Regions from separate parts of the Nocardia otitidiscaviarum genome, predicted to be linked through region 2. Evidence: riboswitches for the same ligand, from Rfam matches in the RefSeq annotation. Region 2 holds a riboswitch; the other holds the start of a gene.

Region 1 (8,409 bases), 830 kb from region 2:
ACCGGCCACACCGGCCTGGTGCACGACGTGCGCTTCAGCCCGGACGGGGCGCTGGTGGCGACGGCGAGTTTCGACAAGAGCGCGCGGCTCTGGGATGTCGGCGCGGGCGGTCCGGCAGGCGAACCGCTGACCGGTCATACCGATCGGGTGCGTTCGGTCGCCTTCGCCCCCGACGGCGCCACCCTCGCGACCACCAGCGCGGACACCACCGCGCGACTGTGGGATGTGCGCACCGGGCGACCACTCGGTGAACCGCTGTCCGATGCCGCCGGGTCGATCAATGCCGTCGCCTTCGCCCCCGACGGCGTGCTCCTCGCCACCGCGGGCAGCGACAGCCTGATCCGGCTGCGCGGGGTGGACTCCCGGCAGCAGGTCGGCGCGCCGTTGCACGGCCATACCGCCGCGGTCAACGCGGTCGCGTTCAGCCCGGACGGCACCATGCTGGCCAGCGCGGGCTTCGATATGACGGTGCGACTGTGGGACGTGCGCACCCGCCGGCAGCTGGGTGCGCCGTTCCTCGGGCACACCGACCGGGTGCGTACGGTGATCTTCAGTCCCGACGCCAGCCTGCTGGCCACCACCGGCGCGGACGGTACCGCGCGGATCTGGGACACCGGCACCCATCGCCAGCTCGGCGATGCCATCCCCGGCCACACCGGCGGCGTCCGCGCGGTGGCCTTCGCACCCGACGGCGCCACCCTGGCCAGCGGCGGCGACGACGGCACCGTGCGGCTGTGGGATGTCACCACCCGCCGCCAGCTCGGCGAACCGCTCACCGGCCACACCGACGCCGTCTACGCGGTCACCTTCAGCCCCGACGGCCGCCTGCTCGCCACCACCGGCAGCGACGCCACGCTGCGCCTGTGGGAACCGGCGGTGTGACACCGCACCGGCTCCACGCGGGAACCGGTGCGGCACAATTTCATTCGGTGCAGGCACTCATTCGGTGCAGGCACTCATTCGGTGCAGGCACTCATTCGGCGCAGGCACTCATTCCGGTGCAGGCACTCATTCGGCGCAGGTGCTCATTCGGCGTAGGCGTCCAGTGGCGGGCAGGAGCACACCAGGTTGCGGTCGCCGTAGGCCCCGTCGATGCGCCGCACCGACGGCCACACCTTGGCGCGGGCGTGCTTCACCCCGCGCGGATACACCGCGGTCTCTCGACTGTACGGGTGATCCCACTCGCCGACCAGGCACTCCGCGGTGTGCGGAGCCCCGCGCAGCGGGTTGTCGTCGGCGGGCCAGACTCCGGCGGCCACCTGGTCGATCTCGGCCTTGATGGCGATCATGGCGTCGATGAAGGCGTCCAGCTCCTCCAGGTTCTCGCTCTCGGTGGGCTCCACCATGAGGGTGCCCGCCACCGGGAAGCTCATGGTGGGTGCGTGGAATCCGTAGTCCGCCAGGCGTTTCGCCACATCGTCGACGGTGACGCCGGTGCGCTTGGTGATCTCGCGCAGGTCCAGGATGCACTCGTGGGCGACCATGTCGTTGTCGCCGGTGTAGAGCACCGGGAAGTGGTCGTTGAGGCGCTGGGCGATGTAGTTGGCCGAGGCGATGGCGGTCAGGGTGGCGCGGCGCAGCCCGTCGGCACCCATCATGCGAATGTAAGCCCAGGTGATGGGCAGGATGGAGGCCGAACCGAATTCGGCCGCCGACACCGCGTACGAATCCCGCTCCAGCGGATTGCCGGGCAGGTACCGCGCCAGGTGCTCACGGACCGCGACCGGCCCGACGCCGGGACCACCGCCGCCGTGCGGGATGCAGAAGGTCTTGTGCAGGTTCAGGTGGCTGACGTCACCGCCGAACTTGCCCGGACGGGCCAGGCCGACAAGGGCATTGAGGTTCGCGCCGTCCACGTACACCTGACCGCCCGCCTCGTGCACCAGGGCGCACAGCTCGGCCACCTCGTGCTCGTACACGCCGTGCGTGGACGGGTAGGTGATCATGATGCAGGCCAGCCGCTCGGCGTGATCGGCGATCTTGGCGCGCAGATCGTCCAGGTCCACGTCACCGTTGGCGCGGCACTTCACCACCTCCACGCGCATGCCGACCATGGCGGCCGAGGCGGCGTTGGTGCCGTGCGCGCTGGACGGGATCAGGCAGGTGTCGCGGTGGGTGTCGCCGCGGTCCAGATGGTAGCGGCGGATGGCGAGCAGACCCGCGTACTCGCCCTGGCTACCGGCGTTGGGCTGCAACGAAACCCGGTCGTAGCCGGTGACCGCCGTCAGCCAGCCCTCCAGATCCGCGATGAGACGGCGCAGGCCCGGGGCGTCCTCGACGGGGGCGTACGGGTGCACGCGGTTGAAGCCCGGCCAGGTGATGGACTCCATTTCCGCGGTGGCATTGAGCTTCATGGTGCACGAGCCCAGCGGAATCATGCTGCGGTCCAGCGCGATGTCCTTGTCCGACAGCGCGCGCAGGTAGCGCAGCATGGCGGTTTCGGTGTGGTACCTGGTGAACGCGGGGGCGGTGAGGAACTCCGAGGTGCGGTTCTCGATGTGCGGGCGCTGCGCACCGTGCAGCAGCGCGCCCTCGGGGCCGACCGGGATCTCCGCGCCGAAGCAGTCGAGCACCGCCACCACGTGCGCGTCGGTGGTGGCCTCGTCGCAGGCGATGCCGACATGGTCGGCGTCCACCAGGCGCAGGTTGATGCCCGCGCCCTTGGCCTTGGCCACGATGGCCTCCGCGCCGCCCGGCACCTTCACCAGCACCGTGTCGAAGAAGCGCTGGTGCACCACGGCGTCGCCGAGTCCGGCGGCCAGCCACTGCGCGTGCCCGTGCACCCGGCGGGCGATGGCGCGCAGCCCGTCGGCGCCGTGGTAGGAGGCGTACATGGCGGCCACGATGGCCAGCAGCACCTGGGCGGTGCAGATATTGGAGGTGGCCTTCTCGCGGCGGATGTGCTGTTCGCGGGTCTGCAACGCGAGGCGGTAGGCGAGGCTGCCGTCGGCGTCCACCGAGACGCCGACCAGTCGGCCCGGCAGCTGACGGGCGTGCGCGGAGTGCACGGCCAGATATCCGGCGTGCGGGCCGCCGAAGCCCAGGGGCACGCCGAAGCGCTGGGTGGTGCCGAAGCAGGCGTCCGCGCCCTGTTCGCCGGGCGGGGTGAGCAGTGTCAGGGCCAGCAGGTCCGCGCCGATGCCCACCAGTGCGCCACGCTCGTGGGCGGCGTCGATGAGCGGCTGCCAGTCCACGATGCGGCCCGACGCGCCCGGCAGTTGCGCCAGCACGCCGAAGAAGTCGCCCTCGGGCAGTTCGCCCGCGGCGAGGTCGGCCTCCACGATCTCGATCCCGAGCGGTTCGGCGCGGGTGTACAGCACGGTCCGGGTCTGCGGGAACAGATCGGTGTCGATGAGCAGTCGCGACGACTTCGACTTGCGGTTGGCGCGCTGCAGCAGCGTCATGGCTTCGGCGGCGGCGGTGGCCTCGTCCAGCATGGAGGCGTTGGCCACCTCCATCCCGGTCAGATCCGACACCATGGTCTGGAAGTTGAGCAGCGCCTCCAGGCGGCCCTGCGAGATCTCCGGCTGATACGGGGTGTAGGCGGTGTACCAGGCCGGGTTCTCGAGCAGGTTGCGCACCAGCACCGGCGGAGTGAGGGTGTCGTAGTAGCCGAGGCCGATCATGCTGGTGGCGACGGTGTTGGACGCGGCCAGCGCGGCCAGTTCGGCGAGTGCCTCGTGCTCGCTCATCGCGGGCGGCAGCGCGGCCAGGCCGTTGGTGGCGGCGGCGTCGAGAATGCTGGCGGGCACGGCCCGTTCGGCCAGCTCGTCCAGGGATCCGATGCCGATGGCGGACAGGATGCGGTCGGTTTCGCCGCGATCGGGTCCGATATGGCGGTCGGCGAAGGATCGATTCTGCACGGCAGCTCCAAGGTTCGGGCGGGTCGACCGACGGGGTCGACAGTCGGGTGCCCTCCCCCTCTGTCGTGGAGCCTGAGAGATTCGGGTCCGCCGGGTGAGCGGTGCCCTTTCCCCATGGGCGGGTGGTCGCGGACCACCGCTTTCCAGAGGCGTCGAATCTCCGTACGGTCCCTGGTGCCTGAGAGATTGACGGGGAGGTGCTGCTCCTTCGGCGTCCGGTGGTCCCGGAACTCTCCCGCACGGCGGCGACGCACCGCCCAGTGTATGCCGACCCTGGTTACAGGATTGTTGCCTGGGCCGATTTCACACCTGGGGCGGCGCGTCGCGCGATGCCGCTATCGAATCGCTAACCGGTCTTGGCGTTGAGGCGGGCCTTGCGCCGGAAGGCGAGTTCGTCCTCCGGGCGGTCGGTGGCATTGCCCTCCTCGGCGCGTTCGGCCGGGAAATTGGCTATCGCGCCGGTCAATTCGCGCATGGCGCCGCTGACGGCGATGCCGAAGACGCCCTGGCCGCCCTGGAGCAGATCCACGACCTCCTCGGGCGAGGTGCACTCGTAGACGGTGGTGCCGTCGGAGAAGAGCGTGATGCCCGCCAGATCCTCGACACCGCGGCTGCGCAGATGGTCGACCGCGATGCGGATGTTCTGCAGCGAGATGCCCGCGTCGAGCAGGCGCTTCACGATCTTGAGGACCAGGATGTCCTTGAACGAGTACAGGCGCTGGCTGCCGGATCCGGTGGCGGTGCGAATGGACGGAGCGACCAGTCCGGTGCGTGCCCAATAGTCGAGTTGGCGATAGGTGATTCCCGCCGCCTGGCACGCAGTGGGAACTCGGTAGCCAACCAGATCATCGGGCACCGTGTCATCGGGGAACAGCCCTGGCTGTACCACGTCTTGCGGTTGATCTCCCACTGACTACTCCCTCACTACCGTGGCCTATCAGGGCTCGTCATCAATACTGGAGCGAATGGCCTAACTATCGAGGCTACTCTCCCGATTGTCCCGGCAGTATCGGCATCCGACCAAGCCTGCTCGACCGCGTGTTTCTCACCCTAAACCTGAGGTCGAGACACGTTTCCGTATCGGATCGGCCACTCAGCTGTCGGTCGCCTTGAAGTCGTCCGGCGAAACCGATTCGAGGAATTCCTTGAACTTCTCGACCTCGTCCTCGCGCTCGTCCGGCATGACCAGCCCGGCCTCCTCGAGCACCGCCTCCTCGGCGTAGATCGGGCAGCCCACCCGCAATGCGATGGCGACCGAGTCCGACGGCCGCGCCGAGATGCGCGGACCGTTCTCGAAGACCAGATCGGCGTAGAAGGTGCCCTCCTGCAGATCCACGATCCGCACCTCCTTCAAGGTGTGGCCCAACTCCTTGATGAGGATCTTGACCAGATCGTGGGTCAGCGGACGGATGGGCGTGACGCCCTCCTGTTCGAGCACTATCGCCGTCGCCTCGGCCTGCCCGATCCAGATGGGTAGGTATCGGTCGCCGGATACCTCGCGAAGCAACAGCACGGGCTGGTTCTGTGGCTGCTCGACACGGATGCCGATCACACGCATTTCGCTCATGGCACGCCTCCCATAAACTCGCCCGGCTGCCGCCCTGCCGCTCGGTGCCGTATCACCGAGTCTAAAGCGCGTCGGCCATTTTCCTCCGACACCACCCTTCTCGGGTGTCCCCACACCGAATCGGTGCGGATTCCTGCTTCGCCGAGTCCGGTTCCACCAGTCCCCGTTGGGAACTGGCCGGCGCCCGACTCTCCACAGGCATTGATGACCCGGCCACCTGCTGGGCGGTCCGGAACGCCATTGCTGACGTAAGAGCCACAATACGCGTCGGCACCGACACCGTGCCCGACACACAGGGCGAGGATCTCAGCCGCCGAGGGAAGCGCGCACGGCGGTCTTCACCAGGCAGGTGTGCAGGGTCAGCGACAATGCCGCCAACTCCCGCACCGTCTCCTCCGCGCGGGCGCGCGCGTCCTCGTCCCGACTCTTGGCGATCGGGGCGGCGATCTGGGCCACCAGCGCCGCCTCTCGATCCGCCGCCAGCTTGAAGGCGCGCAGATGCCGTGCCTCCAAACCGAATTCACTCAATGCCTGCGCGGTGCGGGCCAGCGTCACCGCGTCGGTGTCGAAGAAACCGGCCGCGCCGGGGGTGATCAGTCCGGCGCGGATCAGCTCCTGAAGGAACTTCTCGTCGATACCGGCCTGGTCGATCAGGTCCGCCCGAGTAACCCGGATCTCGTGATCGAACCGGAGTTCCTCGGGCGATACCTCACCGGGCACGACCCCGAGCCGCCGCAGGCGGCCCGCACCGTCGGTGGGCGCGGATCCGTTCACCGCGTCGACTCCCCCGCCGCCCGCTCGGGCGCGAGCTTCCCGCACCCCGAGCGTGGCGGCCCCCTTGTCGATCGCCTCGAGTTGTTCCTTGATCACCTTCAGCGGCAGGTACTGGTCCCGCTGCGCGGTCAGCACGAACCGGAGCCGCTCCACGTCGTGCACCGCGAACCTGCGGTAACCCGACGGGGTGCGCTCCGGGCTGATCAGTCCCTCCGATTCGAGGAATCGGATCTTCGAGATGGTGATGTCCGGAAAGTCCGGACGCAGGAGATCCAGCACGGAGCCGATCGACATACCTCCGCGCGTCCACTGCGCTGCGCCTGTCATTCCGCTCGGTCCTATAGCGCGCCCGCGTCACTCGATTGCGGACGCGGACCGGTCAGGAAGACCAGCCGGAACTTGCCGATCTGCACCTCGTCGCCGTTCTGCAGCTCCGAGGAGTCCACCGGCTCCCGATTCACATACGTGCCGTTCAGGCTGCCCACATCGACCACCTGGAAGGTGTCGTCGTCCTGCCGGAACTCGGCGTGGCGGCGGCTGACGGTGACATCGTCGAGAAAGATGTCGCTGTCGGGGTGGCGCCCCGCGGACGTGGTGGGCTGATCCAGCAGAAATCGCGAACCGGCGTTCGGGCCGCGCTTCACAACCAGCAGGGCCGCCCCCGCGGGCAGACCCTCGACCCCTACCGGCTGCTCGCCGGTCTGCTCGGTGCGAGGTTCGACCTCGTTCAGGAAATCAGCGCGGAACACCGATGTGGTCTCAGCCGCGCTCTCCCCGTAAACCGGGTCTTTGTGCTCGCTCACCCTTGCTCTCCTCCTCGAACCGAATAATCCATGCAAGCAGTTGATGCCTTCAGCTACTCGGCCACCGGGGCCGCTCTCGCCCTCGGACGGGTGAGGTGCGAAAACTCCGAGCACCGGCTGCCGGATCATCTGTTGGCATTGACCGTACCCTGCCGGGGCGTGCCCGTGCAGGTAGAACTGTGAAGGCTCCTTCAGCCCCCGATAACTCCTTGATAACCTGCGGCATCCAGCAGCTCGCCGAGTACCGCGTCCACACCGTCGGCATCATCGAGCTCGAGTTCGAACATCCAGCCGTCGCCATAGGGATCGGAATTGATCGTCTCGGGCGAGGACACCAGATCTTCGTTCACGGCAACGACTTTGGCGGCCAGCGGCGCGTAGATGTCGCTCACGCTCTTGGTCGACTCCACCTCCGCGATGCTGTCCCCGGCTGCCACATCCTTGTCCACCTCCGGCAGCTGCACGAATACGACGTCACCGAGCTGTGACTGCGCGTAGTCGGTGATGCCCACCCGCACCCGGGTCGGGCCGACCTTGGCCACCCATTCATGTTCCTCGGTGTAGCGCAGATCCTGGGGTAGGTCGGTCACAGGCGTCCTTTCAACAGATGTACTCCCGAGTTGTCGTTGTGTCGGCAACACCCTAGCCGCTACGGGGTGACCCGTGGCACGGCCGGTACGGCGCGGGCCACGGCAACCGCCTTGCCGACGTAGAGGATGCCTGTCCACACGTAGACCACCGTGCCCCAGACCAATAGTGCCCCGCCGAAGGCCGCCCCGAAACCCGCGGCCGCCCAGTCCATCTGACCGGCCAGCAGCCACGGCAGCGCCGACATGAGCGCGAAGGTGGCGGCTTTGCCCAGGTAGATCACCTCGGGCGGGGGCAGGTCGCGCCGTTTGTACACCCCCAGCGTGACCGTCAAGATCACATCCCGGCCGATCAGTATCGCCACCACCCACCAGGGCAGGATGCCGCGAATCAGGAAGCCGCCCAGCGTCGCCACCAGGTAGAGCCGGTCCACCAGCGGGTCCAGCAGCGCGCCCAGCCGGGAGGACTGGTCGAGAAGGCGCGCCAGCTTGCCGTCCAGGAAGTCGGTGACCCCGCTGACCACCAGCAGCGCGAACGCCCACCCGTCGGCCTCCCGCACCAGCAGCAGCCACAGGAAGACCGGAACGCCGACCAGCCGGATGACGCTGAGCACGTTCGGCACGGTCAGAATGCGGTCGCCGAACACCGATTCGGCGTTCCGTTCGGATGTCACAGGCCGTGCATACCTCAATCACGGTGTTATCGCCATCCGGGCACGCCGACCACCGGGCGTGGTTGGATCACAGTATGGTCGCTGCCATAGTCTTCGAATGAGAGAATGAGTTTCGATTCGTCTCATTTCCACTGGGTGCTG
Region 2 (8,409 bases):
TACCACGGCTACCCGAGACTGGTCGGCGAGACCGGCGGCAAGGATTTCGTGCTCGCCCATCCCTCCGCCGACCCGGAGGCCCTGATCACCGCGCTGATCCGCGGCGCGTACGAATACCAGGGGCAGAAGTGCTCGGCCGCCTCGCGCGCCTTCGTCCCCCGTTCGCTGTGGGCACGCATGGGTGACGAGCTGATCGGCCGGATCGGTTCGCTGACCTACGGCGATATCACGGACTTCACGAATTTCGGTGGGGCCGTGATCGATCGCCGTGCCTTCGACCGCAATGCCGCCGCCATCGAGCGGGCCAAGGCCACCGCCGGACTGACCATCGCGGCGGGCGGCACCTACGACGACAGCGTCGGCTACTTCATCGCGCCGACCCTGCTGCTCGGTGACGATCCCACCGACGCGGCCTTCGCCACCGAGTACTTCGGACCGATTCTCGCCCTGCACGTCTACGACGACGGCCGCGCCGACGCCTTCGACGAGGTACTGCGGATGGTCGACTCCGGCAGCGGGTACGCGCTCACCGGGGCGATCCTCGCCCAGGACCGCCACGCCATCGACAAGGCCGGCGCGGCGTTGCGTTTCGCGGCCGGGAACTTCTACGTCAACGACAAGCCCACCGGTGCGGTGGTGGGGCAGCAGCCGTTCGGCGGCGCACGCGCGTCGGGCACCAACGACAAGGCCGGATCGCCGCTGAACCTGCTGCGCTGGACCTCGCCGCGCTCGATCAAAGAGACGTTCGTCCCCGCCCGATCGCACGAATATCCGCACCAGCGAACGGAATCCGAGGAGGGACGATGAGCATGTCGCGCAATCCGCTGCGACCGGCGCTGCTGACCGCCGCGCGTTCGGCGCGCCTCGAGCGGGCCGTCACCCGCATGCCGGTGACCCGTGGCCTCGTCGACCGCTTCGTCGCGGGCGACACCACCGCCGCCGTGCTGGCGGTGGTGCGGGCACTGCGGCAGCAGCACCGCTCGGTCACCGTCGACTATCTCGGCGAGGACATCACCCGCCCCGAACAGGCCCGGCAGGTGGTGCGTGAATACGAGACGCTGCTGCGCGCCCTGTCGGAACTCGGGTCCGATACGCCGGACGACCGTCCGCGGCCACTCGAGGTGTCGGTCAAGCTGTCGGCCCTCGGCCGGTCGCTGCCCGGTACCGGGCAGGACACCGCCCTCGCCCACGCCCGCACGATTGTCGAGGCCGCCGCCGCGCGGGACATCTGGGTGACCTTCGACGCCGAGGACCACACCACCACCGATTCCACCCTGGCCATCGTGCGCGAACTGCGCCGCGACCACCCGGACACGGTGGGTACGGTGCTCCAGGCGTATCTGCGCCGCACCGAGGCCGACTGCGAGGAGTTCGCCGACGCGGGCGCGCGCATCCGGCTGTGCAAGGGCGCCTACGACGAACCCGCGACCGTCGCCCACCGCGGCCGCCGCGACGTGGACGCGGCCTACCTGCGCTGCCTGCGCATCCTCATGGCGGGCAAGGGGTATCCCATGGTCGCCACCCACGATCCGGCCCTGATCGGGTCGGCCGGGCTGTTGGCCACCACCGCGCGGCGAGGCACCGACGACTTCGAATACCAGATGCTCTACGGCGTGCGCGCGGACGAACAGGCCCGGCTGACGGGACTGGGACAGCGGCTGCGGGTGTACGTGCCCTTCGGCGACCAGTGGTACGCCTACTTCGTGCGGCGCCTGGCCGAGCGGCCCGCCAACCTCATGTTCTTCCTGCGGGCGGCGGCACCGCGGAAGTGAACCGACCCGGCGCGGTGCCGCGTGACCCGACGCCAAGACCGCCGCACCCACCGGGATCGGCGACCGCGCGCGGGGCGAAGGATGCCTCGCGCGCGGTCTTCGCCTATGCTGACCGCCACAACCGCATATCGGGCCGCGACGAGTCGTAGCGGGAGAGTCCCCGGCAGCGGGGCGCCGAAGGAGCAAACTCCCCGGAATCTCTCAGGTACAGGTACCGCATCGACCAGGCCACTCTGGAAAGCAGGCGCACCGAGCGCCTCACCCACGGTGCAAACCGCCTGCGGCGGTGAAGCTCTCAGGTCCCATGACAGAGGGGGAGTTCCGGACACCGGGTTGCGTCCCGGTCGACTCGAGGACCTCCCATGACTGTCGCTCGCGACGGCGTGCCCACCCGCACGTCGTCACCCTTGGAAGCCGTCCACGCCGAGCACGGCGCCGTCTTCATCGACTTCGCCGGATGGCGCATGCCCGTGCGCTACGGCAGCGAACTCGCCGAGCACCGCGCGGTGCGGGAGGCCGCCGGGATCTTCGACCTCTCGCATATGGGCGAGATCGAGGTGTCCGGGCCGGAGGCCGCGCGCATGCTGGACTTCGCACTGGTCGGGCGGCTGTCGGCGGTGCCGGTCGGTCGCGCCCGCTACACCATGCTCTGCCACGACAACGGTGGCGTCCTCGACGATCTGGTGGTGTACCGGCTGGCCGAGCAGCGGTTCCTGGTGGTCGCCAATGCCGCCAATGCCGAGATCGTCTACATCCTGCTGCGTGATCGGGCGCACGGCTTCGCCGCCGAGGTGGCGAACCGTTCGACCGACTACGCCCTCATCGCGGTGCAGGGGCCGCGCTCGGCGGCGATCGTCGGCGCCGTGACCGATGTCGATCCGAGTCCGCTGAAGTACTACGCCGGCATGCCCGCCCGGATCGCCGGAGTCGATGTGCTGCTGGCACGCACCGGCTACACCGGTGAGGACGGTTTCGAGGTGTACTGCGCGCCCGAGCGGGCCGCCGACGTCTGGCGGGCGCTGAGCGCGGCCGGGGCAGCGCACGGCCTGCTGCCCGCGGGTCTGGCCTGCCGCGACACCCTGCGGTTGGAGGCGGGAATGCCGTTGTACGGCAATGAACTCCATGTCGGTGTGACGCCGTTCGAGGTCGGCCTCGGCCGGGTCGTGAAGTTCGACAAGCCGGGCACTTTCGTCGGGCGCACCGCCCTGGCCGCCCGCGAGCAGGCGGGCGGCGGCCGAACGCTGGTGGGGCTCATCGGATCCGGCCGCCGCGCCGGACGCCACGGCTACGAGATCTACGCCGACGACCGAGCGGTCGGCGTGGTCACCAGCGGTGCGCTTTCTCCCACCCTGGGCGTGCCCATCGCCATGGCCATGGTGGACAGCGACCACGCGGCCCCCGGCACCGCCTTGACCATCGACGTGCGCGGCCGTCGCGAACCGGTCGAGACCACCGCCCTGCCCTTCTACTCCCGCTCCTGAAAGAGGTCGTCCATCATGGGTTTTCCCGAACATCTGAGCTACACCGAAGAGCATGAGTGGCTGCATGTCGTCGACGGCACCGCCACCGTGGGCGTCACCGACTTCGCCGCCTCGTCGCTCGGTGACGTGGTCTTCGTGCAACTGCCCGCCGTCGGCGACCGCGTCGCGCAGGGGGAGGTCTGCGGTGAGATCGAGTCCACCAAATCCGTCAGCGACCTGTACTCGCCGGTGACGGGCGAGGTGGTGGAGATCAATGCCGCGGTCGTCGACGATCCGGATACGGTCAACTCCGACCCGTACGGTGCGGGCTGGCTGTTCCGGGTGCGGGTCGAATCCACCGGTGCGCTGCTGGACGCCACCGCCTACGCCGCCCTGACCGGCGACTGACCACCCACCACGAACGTTCGCTCCAGGTGTGCTGCTAGCGTCGGATGAGTGCCGACCGACGCGCCGAAACCGGTCCCACCCCGCCGAGAACACCAGCTCTGGGCGGTTCCACTGCTGGTCGCGATGGGGTTGCTGAGTCTGCTGGCGCTGTCGTATCTGGCCAGCATTCTCGATCCGCAGCGCAATCTGCACGACTTCCCGCTGCTGCTGGTGAACGAGGATCGGGGCGAGTACGGCGCCGCCGTGGCCGATACGGTGACCGCCGGGCTGCGGGGGGATCAGGTCAGCCTCCGGGCGACCGACGCCGCGACCGCGGAATCGGTGCTGTCGGCGGGAAAGGCGTACGCCGCCATCGTGATTCCCGCCGACTTCAGCACCCGGATGTCCGCCCTCGAACAGCCCACCGGCGTGGGCGCGGCGCCGGTGGTCGAGATCCGGACCAATCCGCGCACCGGTGCCACGGCGGTCTCGTTGGCGGCGCGGCTCGTGCATCCGGTGCTGGAGCGGGCCAACCGTGAACTCGGCGCGGACGTGCTGAACCGGGCGCGGGCGAACGGGGTGCCGCTGACCGATGCCGCCCGGATCACCCTCGCCGAACCGATCCGGGTGTCGGTCGTCGAATTCCATCCGCTGCCCGCGGGCAGCGCCAATGGCATCTCGGCCTTCTACTACACGCTGCTGGTGGTCTTCGCCGGATTCACCGGCAGCCTGCTCATCAATGGCGGCGTGGACGCGGCCGTAGCGCACGACACCGGGACCTCGCGCTGGCGGGTGCTGCTCTACAAGTGGGGGCTCGCGGCCGTGGTGGCGGTGGTGATGGCCGGTGTCTACCAGCTCATCGCCGCGGCCCTGGGCATGCCGATGGACCACCGCGCGGCGCTCTACCTGTTCAGCGCCTACGCCGCACTCGCCATCGGCATGACCGCCATGACCATTCTGACGATGGTCGCCACCGCCGCGACGGCACTGCGGCTGCCGGTGCTCAACACCCTCGGCATGCCCATCAATATGCTGCTGTTCCTGGCCCTGGGGCTGCCGTCGTCCGGCGGCATCGTGCCCATCGAGGCCACGCCGCCGGCATACGGGGTGCTGTCGCGATTCGAGCCGATGCACCAGGTCTATCTCGGCATCCGTTCGATCCTGTACTTCGACGCCCGCGCCGACGCGGGCCTGACGCGCGCGGTGGGGATGTGCACGCTCGGCGTCGCGATCGCGGTCGGGCTGGGCGTCGCGACCACCCTCGGCTACGACCGTCTGCGGGCGCGCACATCCGCCGCCGCGGGGTGACCGCTCAGTCGGCCACGGCCACGTCGGCCAGCCAGTTGTGCAGCCAGTGCGTGGCGGTCGCACCGCTCCCGTCCACCACATAGCGCGGATAGGACTGGTGCACACCGGAGACCAGGAATTCCTGCACCTGGCGCACCCACTGCTCACCGGCCGGATCCTCGGCCGGAGCGGCCAGAATGGCGGTGCCGCCCGGAATGAGCGCCTCGGCCAGAATCGATTGCAGCGTGTAGGCGTAATTGCCGACCTGCAGCGGATCCGGCGCGGACAGCTGGGTGGCGAAGCCCGCGAAGCGCCCGGCGAGGTCGTCATTGGGCACCGAACAGTACAGATCACCCTCCGCGCAGAAGGTGCGCACCTTGTCCGACAGCCAGCCGAAGCCGCCGACACGCGCCCCGCCCGCACCCGCGCCGGGCACCGGCGGGCCCACCAGCGCGTCGGCGGGGGAGCGGCGCGGATCCGACATCAGGCCGACCGCCGCGATCCGGTCCGGCGGCACCACACCGAATCCGGTGCCGATCTCGGCGGCCAGATCACCGGCCGCATCGGCGCCCTGGCTGTAGCCGATGAGCGCGAAACGCGTTGCGTCGCAACGGGCCGCGGTGGCGGAGAGCAGACCGCGCGCGGTGTCGACGGCCTCCTTCTTGGACCGCCCGTAGACCGCGCCCTCCCACGGCAGGGCGGTGGCCGGATAGGTCACGTAGTCGGTGCGCACATTGCCCGGCAAGCCCTGGGTGACCTGGGCCAGCATGCCCTGGCCCGGGTCCTCCCGGGATGTCTCCCAGGTGCCGGGCACGGCGATCACATTGAGGTCGGGGCAGGCGTTCGGCGCGGCGGCGGCCGGTGGCGCGTCCGCGGTGTACAGCGCCGCGGACGCGGCCAGCACGGCGGCCGCGGCCAGGCCCCACGCTGTCGAGGACGATCGGGTAGTTCGAAAAGACAAGGCGCACACTCCTTGTTCGGAACGTTCGGACTGACTCCTCCAGATCGCGCGACAGCGCCGCGATATCCACGCCCCGAGCTCCAAGCCCGGTGGACGGCGGCGCTCCGGGCAGAAGATACCAAGAACCGGGTGGTCCGGTTGTTGTTTGATCGCAAGTGTCGGCGACCGATCGGCAAACCGTCCGAAACGGGTGGATCACCACGGGCCGTCCAGCACCGCGCGGACGGTGGATCGGTCGCGCCGAGGTGCGGACGGTCGGGCCGAGGTGCCGATCGGGCACCGGGTCGTTCGCGGCCCGGTGCTCCGGGGCCGGAATCAGTTGGTCGGGGCGTCGCCGACCGTGCGCGTGGTGTCGATGAGTCCGAACACCTCACCCTGCCGCCCCTGAACGATGCCCATGCGCCCGAACGCACTGTCCTCCGGGCCCATCAGCACGTTCGCGCCCAGTTCGCGCGCCGTGGCGAGGCTGGTGTCGGCATCGGCGGTCTGGAACCAGGTCAGCCAGTAGGACGGCGTCTCGCCGGGCATGGTGGTGGAGTCCATGAGGCCGCCCACCTCGGCGGCGGAACCCGGGGTGGAGAAGGTGGCGTAGCGGAACCGGTCGGTATCGCTCACGGTGTGGTACGACCATCCGAAGACGCTCAGGTAGAACTGCTTCGCCTGCGCGAACCGGTTGGTGTGCAGCTCGTTCCAGCAGTACGCGCCCGGTTCGTTGCAGATCTCGGCCCCAGTGTGCGCCTTGGCCTGCCAGACCCCGAAGACGGCGCCGTCGGTGTCCGCGGCCACGCACATGCGCCCCACATCCATCACGTCGAACGGCGGCGCGTACACGGTGCCGCCCGCCGCGCTGACCGCCGCCGCGACGGCGTCCACGTCGTCGGCGGCGAAGTAGGTGGTCCACACAGACGGCATGGGCCCGTCGCCCATCTTCGGACCGATTCCGGCCGCGGCGCGTCCGTTCAGCGTCGCCATCAGGTATCCGCCCGCCTCGGGCGGGCTGTCGAGCACCTCCCACCCCAGCAGGCGCGAATAGAACTCGCGGGCGGCGGCCGGGTCGTCCACCGAGCAGTCGACCCAGCACGGTGTGCCCTGCGGCCACGCGGAATCACGGGTGGGCATGATCGGACCTCCTGAGTTCATGCGGGCGGGTTATTTGTCCGACTTACAGCACATGATCAGCTAACCACACCGTGCCCGTAGCGACCGGGCGAAAGTGCGGCGAATTCGACGCCGGTCGGGCCGGGCGCGGCAGCACCGGAACGCGATCATGGCGGTGAGATGTGTCACTGTCGGACGCCGGGGGCCGTGGGCGGCGGTCCTCGCGCGCGGATCGCGCAGGTGAGCGGCCCGGGCGTCCGGTTGCGGGCGATACGCTCGATTCGGCCCAACCGGGGTGTCGGCGGTAAAATCGGTGGTTCTTGTGTGTCGAGGGGACGCACAATCGACACGTTTGCCATCCGCCGCGTACCGAGGAGACCTGTGTGATCACCGCGACCGATCTGGAGGTCCGGGCCGGAGTCCGCACCCTGCTGACCGCACCCGGGTCGGCGCTGCGGGTGCAGGCCGGTGACCGGATCGGTCTCGTCGGGCGCAACGGCGCGGGCAAGACCACCACCCTGCGGATTCTCGCGGGCGAGGGGGAACCCTACGCGGGCAAGGTGATTCGCTCCGGCGATATCGGCTATCTGCCGCAGGATCCGCGCGAGGGCGATCTCGACGTGCTGGCCAAGGACCGGGTGCTGTCGGCGCGCGGTCTGGACAAGCTGCTGCGCGATATGGAGAAGCAGCAGGCGCTCATGGCCGAGGTGGTCGACGACGGCGAGCGGGAGAAGGCCATCCGCAAGTACGGTCGCCTGGAGGAGCGCTTCTCGGCCCTGGGTGGCTATGTCGCCGAGAGCGAGGCGGCGCGCATCTGTCACAGCCTGGGCCTGCCCGACCGGGTGCTGGCCCAGGCGCTGCGCACCCTCTCCGGCGGTCAGCGCCGGCGAATCGAGTTGGCGCGCATCCTGTTCGCCGCCTCGGACGGCTCCGGCGGCAAATCCGACACCACGCTGCTGCTCGACGAGCCCACCAACCACCTCGACGCCGACTCCATCACCTGGCTGCGCGGCTTCCTGCAGAATCACGACGGCGGCCTCATCGTCATCTCCCACGATGTGGAGCTGCTGGCCGATGTGGTGAACAAGGTGTGGTTCCTCGATGCCGTGCGCGGTGAGGCCGATATCTACAACATGGGCTGGAAGAAGTACCTCGACGCCCGCGCCACCGATGAGCAGCGCCGCCGCCGCGAACGCGCCAATGCCGAGAAGAAGGCGTCCGCGCTCAAGCAGCAGGCCGCGAAGATGGGCGCGAAGGCCACCAAAGCCGTTGCCGCGCAGAACATGCTGAAGCGCGCCGAGCGCATGCTGGCGGAGGCGGACGAGGTGCGCGTGGCCGACAAGGTGGCGCGGATCAAGTTCCCCGAACCCGCGGCCTGCGGCAAGACGCCGCTCATGGCCAAGAACCTCACCAAACTGTATGGCTCACTGGAGATCTTCACCGG

The links. A riboswitch is a leader RNA that binds a small molecule or an ion and turns the genes downstream of it on or off. The one in region 2 is predicted to bind glycine.
Region 1: linked by a shared signal. The riboswitch ahead of gcvP (aminomethyl-transferring glycine dehydrogenase) and the one ahead of gcvT (glycine cleavage system aminomethyltransferase GcvT) in region 2 are both predicted to bind glycine.

The regions. Positions count from the first base shown of each region.
Region 1 covers NZ_CP041695.1:2,645,802-2,654,210, reverse strand. Annotated here, with positions in the region: gene FOH10_RS11590 (WD40 repeat domain-containing serine/threonine protein kinase) at 1-882, shown strand, start outside; gene gcvP (aminomethyl-transferring glycine dehydrogenase) at 1,026-3,863, opposite strand; glycine riboswitch at 4,019-4,111, opposite strand; gene FOH10_RS11580 (MerR family transcriptional regulator) at 4,210-4,773, opposite strand; gene FOH10_RS11575 (bifunctional nuclease family protein) at 4,957-5,430, opposite strand; gene ftsR (transcriptional regulator FtsR) at 5,737-6,498, opposite strand; gene odhI (oxoglutarate dehydrogenase inhibitor Odhl) at 6,543-7,007, opposite strand; gene gcvH (glycine cleavage system protein GcvH) at 7,199-7,597, opposite strand; gene FOH10_RS11555 (CDP-alcohol phosphatidyltransferase family protein) at 7,657-8,268, opposite strand.
Region 2 covers NZ_CP041695.1:3,478,244-3,486,652, reverse strand. Annotated here, with positions in the region: gene pruA (L-glutamate gamma-semialdehyde dehydrogenase) at 1-807, shown strand, start outside; gene FOH10_RS15380 (proline dehydrogenase family protein) at 804-1,772, shown strand; glycine riboswitch at 1,912-1,999, shown strand; glycine riboswitch at 2,000-2,093, shown strand; gene gcvT (glycine cleavage system aminomethyltransferase GcvT) at 2,135-3,253, shown strand; gene gcvH (glycine cleavage system protein GcvH) at 3,266-3,640, shown strand; gene FOH10_RS15365 (YhgE/Pip domain-containing protein) at 3,689-4,927, shown strand; gene FOH10_RS15360 (cutinase family protein) at 4,932-5,867, opposite strand; gene FOH10_RS15355 (VOC family protein) at 6,183-6,986, opposite strand; gene FOH10_RS15350 (ABC-F family ATP-binding cassette domain-containing protein) at 7,349-8,409, shown strand, end outside.